DNA from 3 places in the Buttiauxella ferragutiae genome. Region 2 is predicted to be linked to each of the others. Evidence: predicted binding sites of a transcription regulator. Region 2 holds the regulator's gene; each other region holds the start of a gene.
What was found. Region 2 encodes sigma-54, which starts transcription at its own class of promoters, with help from an activator protein. Its sites were predicted from a motif close to GTTGGCACANNTTTCGCTNT; they were not measured.
Positions count from the first base shown of each region.

Region 1: the regulator sigma-54 is predicted to act here: its motif matches at 1,387-1,406, upstream of MNO13_RS19510 (gamma-glutamyltransferase family protein).
Region 3: the regulator sigma-54 is predicted to act here: its motif matches at 1,446-1,465, upstream of MNO13_RS08450 (branched-chain amino acid ABC transporter substrate-binding protein).

Region 1 covers NZ_CP093332.1:4,229,358-4,232,638, reverse strand. Annotated here, with positions in the region: gene MNO13_RS19510 (gamma-glutamyltransferase family protein) at 1-1,350, opposite strand, end outside; gene MNO13_RS19505 (MurR/RpiR family transcriptional regulator) at 1,466-2,305, shown strand; gene MNO13_RS19500 (pyridoxal-phosphate-dependent aminotransferase family protein) at 2,579-3,281, shown strand, end outside.
Region 2 covers NZ_CP093332.1:506,218-509,498, forward strand. Annotated here, with positions in the region: gene rapZ (RNase adapter RapZ) at 1-79, opposite strand, end outside; gene ptsN (PTS IIA-like nitrogen regulatory protein PtsN) at 133-624, opposite strand; gene hpf (ribosome hibernation promoting factor) at 832-1,119, opposite strand; gene rpoN (RNA polymerase factor sigma-54) at 1,142-2,575, opposite strand; gene lptB (LPS export ABC transporter ATP-binding protein) at 2,749-3,281, opposite strand, start outside.
Region 3 covers NZ_CP093332.1:1,863,624-1,866,904, forward strand. Annotated here, with positions in the region: gene ldtA (L,D-transpeptidase) at 33-962, shown strand; tRNA gene MNO13_RS08445 (tRNA-Asn) at 1,060-1,135, opposite strand; gene MNO13_RS08450 (branched-chain amino acid ABC transporter substrate-binding protein) at 1,591-2,712, shown strand; gene MNO13_RS08455 (ABC transporter permease subunit) at 2,876-3,281, shown strand, end outside.

The DNA of each region.
Region 1 (3,281 bases), 1.6 Mb from region 2:
AACGGCTTCCTGTAACGGCATACCCTGAATCACATGGCGGGTAAAAATGGCTGCCTGGGTTTGCGGTTGCCCGTCGCCGCCCATCGAGCCATACACCATCGTCCGTCCATCAGCCAGGCGGGCCGCTGCCGGATTCAGGGTGTGAAACGGCTGTTTACCGGGCGCAAGACTTAACAGGCTATCGGGGTTGAGGCTGAAAGCTGCGCCACGGTTTTGCCACAGCACACCGCTTTTTGGCAGAACCACGCCGCTTCCGAACTCGTGATAAATGCTTTGAATAAACGAAACGGCCAGGCCGCTGCTATCAATCACGCCCATCCAGACTGTGTCGCCAGGGCCTTTTCCGGTTCCCCAGTTTGCGGCTTTACCGTCATCAATTTCTGCGGCCAGCGCCGCAAGTGGCGCGGGATCTAACAGGCTTTGGATTGATGTCGTGATATGACGAGGATCGGTGATGTATTTGTCGCGCAGGGCGAAGGCTTTTTTAGTGGCCTCGACGATACGGTGAACCGTTTGGGTTTCGTTGGCTTGCGCCATCTCTAAATGGTCGGTGATCCCCAGAATCGCCAGTGAAACCAGGCCCTGCGTTGGCGGTGTCATATTATAAATCTCACCCTGCTGGTGGTGCAGATGCAGAGGAATACGGCGTTTTGCACGCTGGGCGGCGAGGTCCTGTAAGTTAATCGGCATCCCTAAATCAGCGAGTTCTTCGGCAAGCAGTGTGGCTAATGGCCCGCGATAAAAGCTATCAAGCCCTTCAACGGTCAGGCGTGTCAGCGTTTCGGCCAGCCGTGGTTGAGTAAACCGGCTGCCCGCGCGTGGGATTTCGCCTCGTTCCAGAAAGGTTTCGGCAAAACCGGTGATGTTAACCAGTTCGTCATATTTACTGTGAGTGGCAAGCGCCTGTGATTGGGTCACCGGAATACCATCTGCCGCATAGCGGATGGCGTCAGCCAATAAACGCGAGAGAGGTAATTGCCCGCCACCGAGTTGCCCGGCAATTTTTAGCGCTTCGTCCCAACTACTTAGCGTGCCAGGTACGGTTAATGCCGCTTTTGGGCCACGATGTGGGATTGCGTTTTCACCGGCGTAAAACTCCAGTGAGGCAAGCGAACCTGCTGCACCGCTGGCATCAATGGCAATCGGTTCGCCTTCTGGCGGCACGATCAACCAAAAGCCATCCCCGCCAATACCATTCATATGCGGATAAACTACGGCGATAGTTGCCGCCGCCGCGACCATCGCTTCGATGGCGTCCCCCCCGTGGCGTAGCACGGATAATGCGGATTCACTGGCCAAATGGTGCGGAGTCACCGCCATGCCGGAAGGTGCCATATTGCTTTGCATCATCGTGTTATCTCTCAGAATGGAAGACGGGGTTATCTTTAAGCAAAAGATGTTCCAGGTTGACGCGGTTGATTTCACTGTGCCAGGCTCGAGTGAAACAAAAGTTACAGAGGTCATAATGAAACAATTAGATGAGCGTTTAAGAGCGACATATGAGCAGCTTTCTCCGCAAGAACAACGTGTTGCCACATTTATTTTCGATCATTTTGACGACCTGATTAGCTACAACAGCGCGGAACTTGCTCGCCTTTCTGGCGTATCAAAAGCCACGGTTAGCCGTTTATTTAAGCGTTTGGGCTATGACCGTTACAAAGATATGCGTGAAGAGTTACGTACCTTGCGCCAGAGCGGAATGCCGCTGACAGAAAACCGTGATGCAGTGCAGGGAAACACCTTATTAGCACGACATTATAAGCAAGAAATGGCCAACCTGACGCAGTGGGTTAGCCTGCTGGATACGCAGCAATTTGCCGATGTCGTGAGTGCGATTAATACCTCAAAACGTATCTTCATCATTGGCTTAAGGAATTCATGGCCAGTGGCGACGCATTTGCGCCAACAGTTATTGCAGACTCGCAACGATGTCTGGTTACTGCCGCAACCGGGCCAGACGCTGGCAGAAGAAGTGGTGGATATCAGTGAGCAGGATTGCGTTATTGCTATCGCGTTTCGCAGAAGGCCGAGAATTATCAAGCCATTGCTGGCAAACCTGCATAAGCGCCAGATACCGTTGCTGGTAATGAGCGAAGCGCAAGGCTCAGGTCTTACGCCATTCTGCCGCTGGCACTTTGCAGCACCGCTTGATAGCGTTTCAGCTTTTGATAGCTATAGCAGCGCGATGAGCCTGGTGAACTTGTTGTCTAATGCGGTACTCCACGAGGCGCTAACCACCGGTCGCCAGCGTATTCATCATATTGCTGAGTTGTATTCTGAGTTTGATGAACTGGAACAACGGTAATGCACTTTAGTGGTGCGTTTGCACGCATCATGGGAACCATTCTGGTTCAGAGATGAAGAGTCAGTGAACGGGTTTTTGTAGGGTGAATAAGCGGCAGCGTCATCCACCATTTTCGCCGCTTTTGTCGGATGACGCTGCTGCTTATCCGACCTACGAAGAGGTATGTCATCTGTCTCTTTTCTTCTTTTGTCTTTCACAAAAATTGGTGGCACATTAGTTGCAGAATATTTCAATAAAGAATCTTTTGTTTCACGCAGAATAAAAGGAAATGCCATGTTCGATATTCAGCACTTCACGCAAATTAATCCACCTCATCGTTTATTGATGGGGCCGGGACCCATTAATGCCGATCCGCGTGTATTACGCGCCATGGCGAGCCAGTTGATTGGGCAATATGACCCGGTCATGACCGGCTATATGAATGAAGTGATGGTGCTGTATCGCGAGCTTTTCCGTACCCAAAACCGCTGGACGATGCTGGTAGACGGCACTTCCCGTTCCGGCATTGAAGCAATTCTACTTTCGGCTATTCGGCCTGGTGACAAAGTGCTGGTGCCGGTGTTTGGGCGTTTTGGTCATCTGCTATGTGAAATTGCCCGCCGCTGCCGCGCTGAAGTTCACACCATTGAAGTGCCGTGGGGCGAAGTGTTTACGCCTGACCAAATCGAAGATGCTATCAAAAGTGTTAAACCCCGTTTACTGCTGACCGTTCAGGGCGACACTTCTACGACTATGTTGCAGCCATTGGCTGAACTGGGCGAAATCTGCCGCCGCCACGGCGTGTTGTTCTATACCGATGCGACCGCTTCGTTTGGCGGCAACGCGCTGGAAACCGACGCATGGGGATTAGATGCCGTTTCGGCGGGGCTGCAAAAATGCCTTGGCGGCCCATCTGGTAGTTCTCCCATCACTCTCAGCCCGCAAATGGAACAAGTGATTCGCCGCCGTAAATGTATCGAAGAAGGGATCCGCACCT
Region 2 (3,281 bases):
AGAATCCCATATCTTCTAGTGCACGCAAGGCTACAGACTTCCCTGAACCAGAGCGGCCGCTGACAATCATCAGCACCATGTTTTCACTCCCCCAACTTTTCTTGCTGCGGCATACCCGTGACCGCAGCCAGATTATTCACTTTCACTACCTTGTTCTGTTTCGGTAATGATCTGATAAAGCTCTTCATCGCTCTGTGCAGAACGCAGGCGGCGGCAAATCGTTTTGTCAGCCAGACGTTTTGCTACCAGAGACAAAGTATGTAAGTGCGTTTTTGTTTGATCCGCAGGAACAAGCAGCGCAAACATCAGGTCAACCGGTTGGTTATCGATGGCGTCAAAAGCGATAGGGGTTTCCAGTTTAATAAACACCCCAACGGCACGAGTCGTATCTTCTTCCAGTTTCCCATGGGGAATGGCGATGCCATTTCCGATACCGGTACTGCCCATGCGTTCGCGCGTCAATACAGCCTCAAATACCACTTGTGGTGGCAGGCCGAGCTGTTTTGCTGCCAGTTCACTGATGATTTCCAGTGCACGCTTTTTACTCTGGCAATGTACGTTGGTACGGGTACATTCCTTGTTCAGGACTTGACTAAGTTGTAGAGCAGAATCGTTGTTCATCATAAGTTCACCTAAGCACCCTGTTATGCTAACGGCCCGCTACTCCACGCAACGAGCCGTCTTTACCCTTCATACTTCAAGTTGCATATGCGTTGGCTTCCTCGCTCACCCCAGTCACTTACCAGAGTAAGCTCATGGGGATTCACTGTGTAGCCGCCTTTCTGCAACTCGAATTATTTTGGGTAACTGCTTAAACAGTTGCCCGGATTATCAGTGTTGTTTTAGTTTATCTTTATGTTTGGTTAACTGGCGAGCCAGTTTATCAATCAGACCGTCAATCGCCGCATACATATCCTGCCCTTCCGCGCTGGCATGAATTTCACCACCATTTACATGAAGCGTTGAATCGGCAATATGCGTGACTTTTTCCACTTTTAACACAATATAGACTTGGTTAATTCTATCGAAGTACTGCTCCAGTTTGGCAAACTTCGTACTCACAAATTCGCGCAGTGCGTCAGTGATTTCGACGTTATGTCCTGTAATGTTGAGCTGCATAGTGTCTTCCTTATCGGTTAAGTCAAACCAACTGTTTACGCTGATTTGACGGTGGTATGGATAAAGACTCTCGGTACTTCGCAACAGTGCGGCGTGCCACCATGATCCCCTGATCCGATAGCATAGTCGTTAACTTGCTATCACTCAGTGGTTTCGCAGGGTTTTCCGCAGCAATTAATTTCTTCACCAATGCACGAATTGCCGTCGAGGAGGCTTCACCTCCACCTTCGGTATTAACGTGGCTTGAGAAGAAATACTTCAATTCAAAAATGCCGCGTGGGCTATGTAAATATTTTTGCGTGGTCACTCGGGAAATGGTCGATTCATGCATTTCTACGACCTGAGCGATATCAGCAAGCACCATCGGTTTCATGTGCTCTTCGCCGTGTTCAAAAAAGCCTTGTTGCTGTTCAACGATACAGCGACTGACGCGCAGCAGCGTGTCGTTCCGGCTTTCCAGGCTCTTAATCAGCCACTTTGCTTCTTGCAGATTACTGCGAATAAATTGCGAGTCGCTGTCATTGCGGGCACTGGTGCCCATTGCAGCGTACTGCTGGTTTATTTTCAGGCGAGGGAGGCTGTCGGCATTGAGTTCTACAGTCCAGTGACCTTGCGTTTTTTTCACCAGAACATCCGGTATGACATATTCCGGTTCACCGGTCTGAATGGATTGCCCTGGGCGTGGGTCAAGAGACTGAATCAGGCACATTGCCTCTTTCAGCACCTCTTCTTTCAGACGGGTGACGCGCATCAGGCTGCGGAAGTCATGGTTAGCGAGCAGATCCAGGTGATCGCTGACAATCAAGCTGGCTTCGGTTAACCATGGCGTTTCGCGAGCGAACTGTGAAAGCTGTATGAGCAGGCAATCGCGTAGATCACGTGCGGCAACACCCACAGGATCGAAGCGTTGAACGCGTTTGAGTACGGCTTCCACTTCGTCGAGGGTGATTTCGTCATCACCCATGCTTTCCAGAATTTCTTCCAGAGAAACTGTGAGATAACCCATTTCGTCAACGGCATCGACAATAGAGGTCGCAATTGCTGTGTCAGTATCTGAAAACGGGGTGAGATCAACCTGCCACATCAGATAATCCTGAAGAGACTGGGTCGTTTCCCCCTGATAAACCGGCAATTCGTCGTCGATATAATCGCTTCCGGTTCCTGATGGAGTGCCTGCGGTGTAGATTTCGTCCCAACTGGTATCCAGCGGTAACTCGTCAGGCATTTCTTTTTGCTCAAGCGCCTCACGGGTATCTAACGCTTCGTTTTCACGTACTTCCTGAGTTTCAACTTCTTCATGCAGATCGGTTTGCTCAAGCAGTGGGTTACTTTCCAGTGCTTGCTGAAGTTCTTGCTGTAGCTCTAACGTCGAAAGTTGCAACAGACGAATTGCCTGCTGTAACTGGGGAGTCATAGCAAGTTGTTGGCTAAGCCGTAATTGCAAACCTTGCTTCATATTCAGAGCGAGCTTCCTCAGGTTATACTCGTCATACTTCGAGCTGCAGGGGTGTTGACTGCACTCCTTCACCCCAGTCACTTACTCAAGTAAGCTCCTGGGATGAACTCCCTTGTCGCCTACCTGCAACTCGAATTATTTTGAGTATAAATATTATAATTTTTACTACCCTATCAGAGTCTGAACTCTTCGCCCAGATACACGCGCTTAACATGCTCGTCTTCCAGGATTTCGGCTGGAGTGCCATGGGCGATTAAATGGCCCTGGCTTACGATGTAGGCACGTTCACAAACAGCCAGCGTTTCGCGTACGTTATGGTCAGTAATCAACACCCCGAGCCCACTGTCGCGCAGATGCTCAATGATTCGCTTGATGTCGATGACGGAGATTGGGTCAACACCAGCAAAAGGTTCATCCAGAAGAATAAATTTTGGATTTGCGGCTAATGCTCGGGCAATTTCGACACGACGACGCTCGCCACCAGACAATGACTGCCCGAGGTTATTACGCAAATGTTCGATGTGGAATTCTTCCATCAGCTCATTAGCGCGGTCATCACGCTGCTCAACAGAAAGATCGTCACGGATTTGCAGCACAGCCATTAAGTTATCGAACACACTTAAACGGCGGAAAATAGACGCTTCTTGCGGTAAGTAGCCGATACCTCGACGAGCACGAGCATGAAGTGGCAGAAGGCTGATGTCTT
Region 3 (3,281 bases), 1.4 Mb from region 2:
TTATCTATATCATGTTTGAGAACAGGGAAATGATGATTCGATTATCCTGGCTGGCTCTGGTGCTTGCCTCCGTTAGCAGTAGCGCTCTGGCAGTCAGCTATCCGCTACCACCCGAGGGTAGCCGCCTGGTCGGTGCGCCGTTAACCATTAGCGTTCCGCAAGGGAATACCCAGCCGCTGGAGTATTATGCCGCGCAGTACGGGCAAGGTTTCAGCAATATGCTGGAAGCCAACCCAGGTGTCGATCCGTTCCTGCCAAAAGCGGGTATCCAGTTGATCATTCCACAGCAGGTGATTTTGCCGGACACCGTACGCCAGGGCATTGTGATTAACGTCGCCGAAATGCGGCTTTACTACTACCCACCGGAGAGCAACACGGTAGAAATCCTACCTATTGGTATTGGCCAGGCTGGGCGCGAAACACCGCGTAACTGGGTGACGAGGGTGGAGCGTAAGCAAGAAGCTCCGGGCTGGACACCAACGGCGAATACCCGGCGCGAGTACGCGAAAGAGGGTAAAACCTTGCCAGCCTACGTGCCACCAGGTGAGGAAAACCCGATGGGGCTTTACGCGATTTACATCGGCAAGCTGTACGCTATCCACGGCACTAACGCCAACTTTGGTATTGGCCTGCGCGTCAGCCAGGGGTGCATCCGTCTGCGTAAAGACGACATAAAATATTTGTTCGATAACGTGCCGGTGGGGACGCGCGTGCAGTTTATTGACCAGCCGGTGAAAGCAACCGTCGAGCCAGACGGGCGGCGTTGGCTGGAAGTGCATGAGCCGTTGTCCCGCAACCGTGCGGAGTTTGAATCTGACAATAAAGTCCCACTGCCTATCACCCCGGCACTGCGCAATATGACCGAAGGTTACGACGTGGATGCCGCCACAGTCAGTGCCGCGTTAACCCGCCGTTCCGGGATGCCGGTGCCGATTAGCATGGTATCCGGAAAAACCGGGTAGTTTTAAATACTGGGATAAGGGCAGGCGCGGGAATTCGAGACGCGAAAAGTAAAAACATAAAAGCCCGCTTAAGTTTCCTTAAGCGGGCTTTCGAATTTGGCTCCTCTGACTGGACTCGAACCAGTGACATACGGATTAACAGTCCGCCGTTCTACCGACTGAACTACAGAGGAATCGGTTAACGGGGCGCATATTAACGATTAGCTCGTGGCATGTCAAAGGGTTCGCGCAAAACTTTTTTGTTTGCTCTTTTTATAGTCAACTTGTTGAGTTTTAACACGAATTGTCCTGGTCTGGGTTGAACTAACAGCATCCCTTCATTATGTAAGTTCTTTATTGGTGCAAAGCCGCTTCGTTCATCACTTATTTGCTTTATTGTTAAGCAGATGTGATCCCCGCTGTAATTTCATCGCGTTGTGCCGAGCGCCTTACCAGCGCACTCTATACTGACATATGTCGAAACATTGACATTTGGTTAACAATTCTGGCAACCATTTTGCTTAATGTTCAAGGCCGTGATTAATCACAGGGAAAAGCAGTTTGTATTTTGTTCGCGTTTTTGCTTTTGAAAATGGCTCTTACACCGTTTTGCATAAACCTCTTTGCTGATTTGCTAAGGAACATACAAATGTCGCTGAAATTTATCAGAAGTCCTCTTTCTCTTGTGTTGGCTGGTTGTCTGGTGACGGCGTTTTCCGCCCACGCCGATATTGTGATTGGTGTTGCTGGGCCATTTACCGGGCCGAACGCGACTTATGGTGATCAGTACTGGCATGGCGCGACGCAAGCCGCGGAAGATATTAACGCCGCCGGTGGCATCAACGGCGAAAAAATCAAGCTGGTGCAGGGTGATGATGCTTGTGAACCAAAACAGGCAGTGTCAGTTGCTAACCGTCTGGTGGATCAGGATAAAGTGAATGCTGTGGTCGGGCATTTTTGTTCTTCATCTACCGTACCGGCCTCAGAGGTGTATAACGACGCCGGTATTCTGACTATCACCCCTGGGTCGACTAACCCAATTATCACTGAACGAAACATGAATGATCTGTTCCGCATGTGTGGGCGTGATGACCAGCAAGGGCAGGTCGCCAGCGATTTTATTATCGACAAGCTTAAAGCCAAGCGTGTGGTGATCATTCATGACAAAGATACCTACGGGCAGGGGCTGGCGGATGCCACCAAAGCAGCGCTGGCGAAACGCGGCGTCAACGATGTGATGTACGAAGGGTTGTCGCGCGGCGAAAAAGACTTTAATGCGCTGGTGACCAAAATCAGTGCACAAAAACCTGACGTGGTGTTCTTCGGCGGTTGCCATCCGGAAGCGGGTCCACTGGTACGCCAGATGCGTGAGCAGGGCGTGCAGGCCAAATTCTTCTCCGGCGACTGTATCGTCAACGAAGAGATGGTTACCGCGGCAGGCGGACCGCAATACACCAACGGCATCTATATGACCTTCGGCAAAGATCCGCGTTTAATTGCTGACGGTAAAGCGGTTATCGATAAATTCCGCGCGAACAAATTTGAGCCAGAAGGCTACACCCTCTATTCCTACGCCTCTGTGCAGGCTATCGCTGCGGCATTTAAAGCCACTGGTGGCACCGATTCGGCTAAAGCCAGCGCCTGGCTGAAAGCTAATCCGGTGGATACTGTGATGGGCAAAAAAGCCTGGGATAGCAAAGGCGACCTGAAGGTGTCGGACTATGTCGTTTATGAATGGGACGACAAAGGCAAATACAAAGAAGTCCAATAAGGTTCGCTGGACAACAATACGCTATTGGGGTTTGTAGGGGGGATAAGCGGTAGCGTCATCCACCATTTACGCCTGTGATTGCAGGTGAAAGTGTCGGGTGACGCTCCGCTTACCCGACCTACAAAAGAAGTTTGTCCGCCGCCCTAAAAGAGATTGCCTATCTATGGACGCATTCTTCCTGCAACAGTTGATTAATGGCTTAACGCTAGGTTCCGTCTACGGGTTGATAGCCATTGGCTACACCATGGTTTACGGCATTATCGGCATGATTAACTTCGCGCACGGCGAAGTGTATATGATCTCCGCTTATCTGTGCGCCATCGGCCTGGCGCTACTGTCGTTCTTCGGCCTGCAATCATTCCCGTTACTGATCCTCGGCACGCTGGTGTTTACCATTGTGGTGACGGGTGTGTATGGCTGGACCATTGAGCGCATCGCCTATAAACCGCTGCGCAACTCGACGCGTTTAGCGCCGCTGATCTCCGCCATTGGCATGTCGTTGATTCTGCAAAACTATGCACAAATCAGCCAGGGGCCGCGCCAGCAGGGCATTCCCACCATGCTTGATG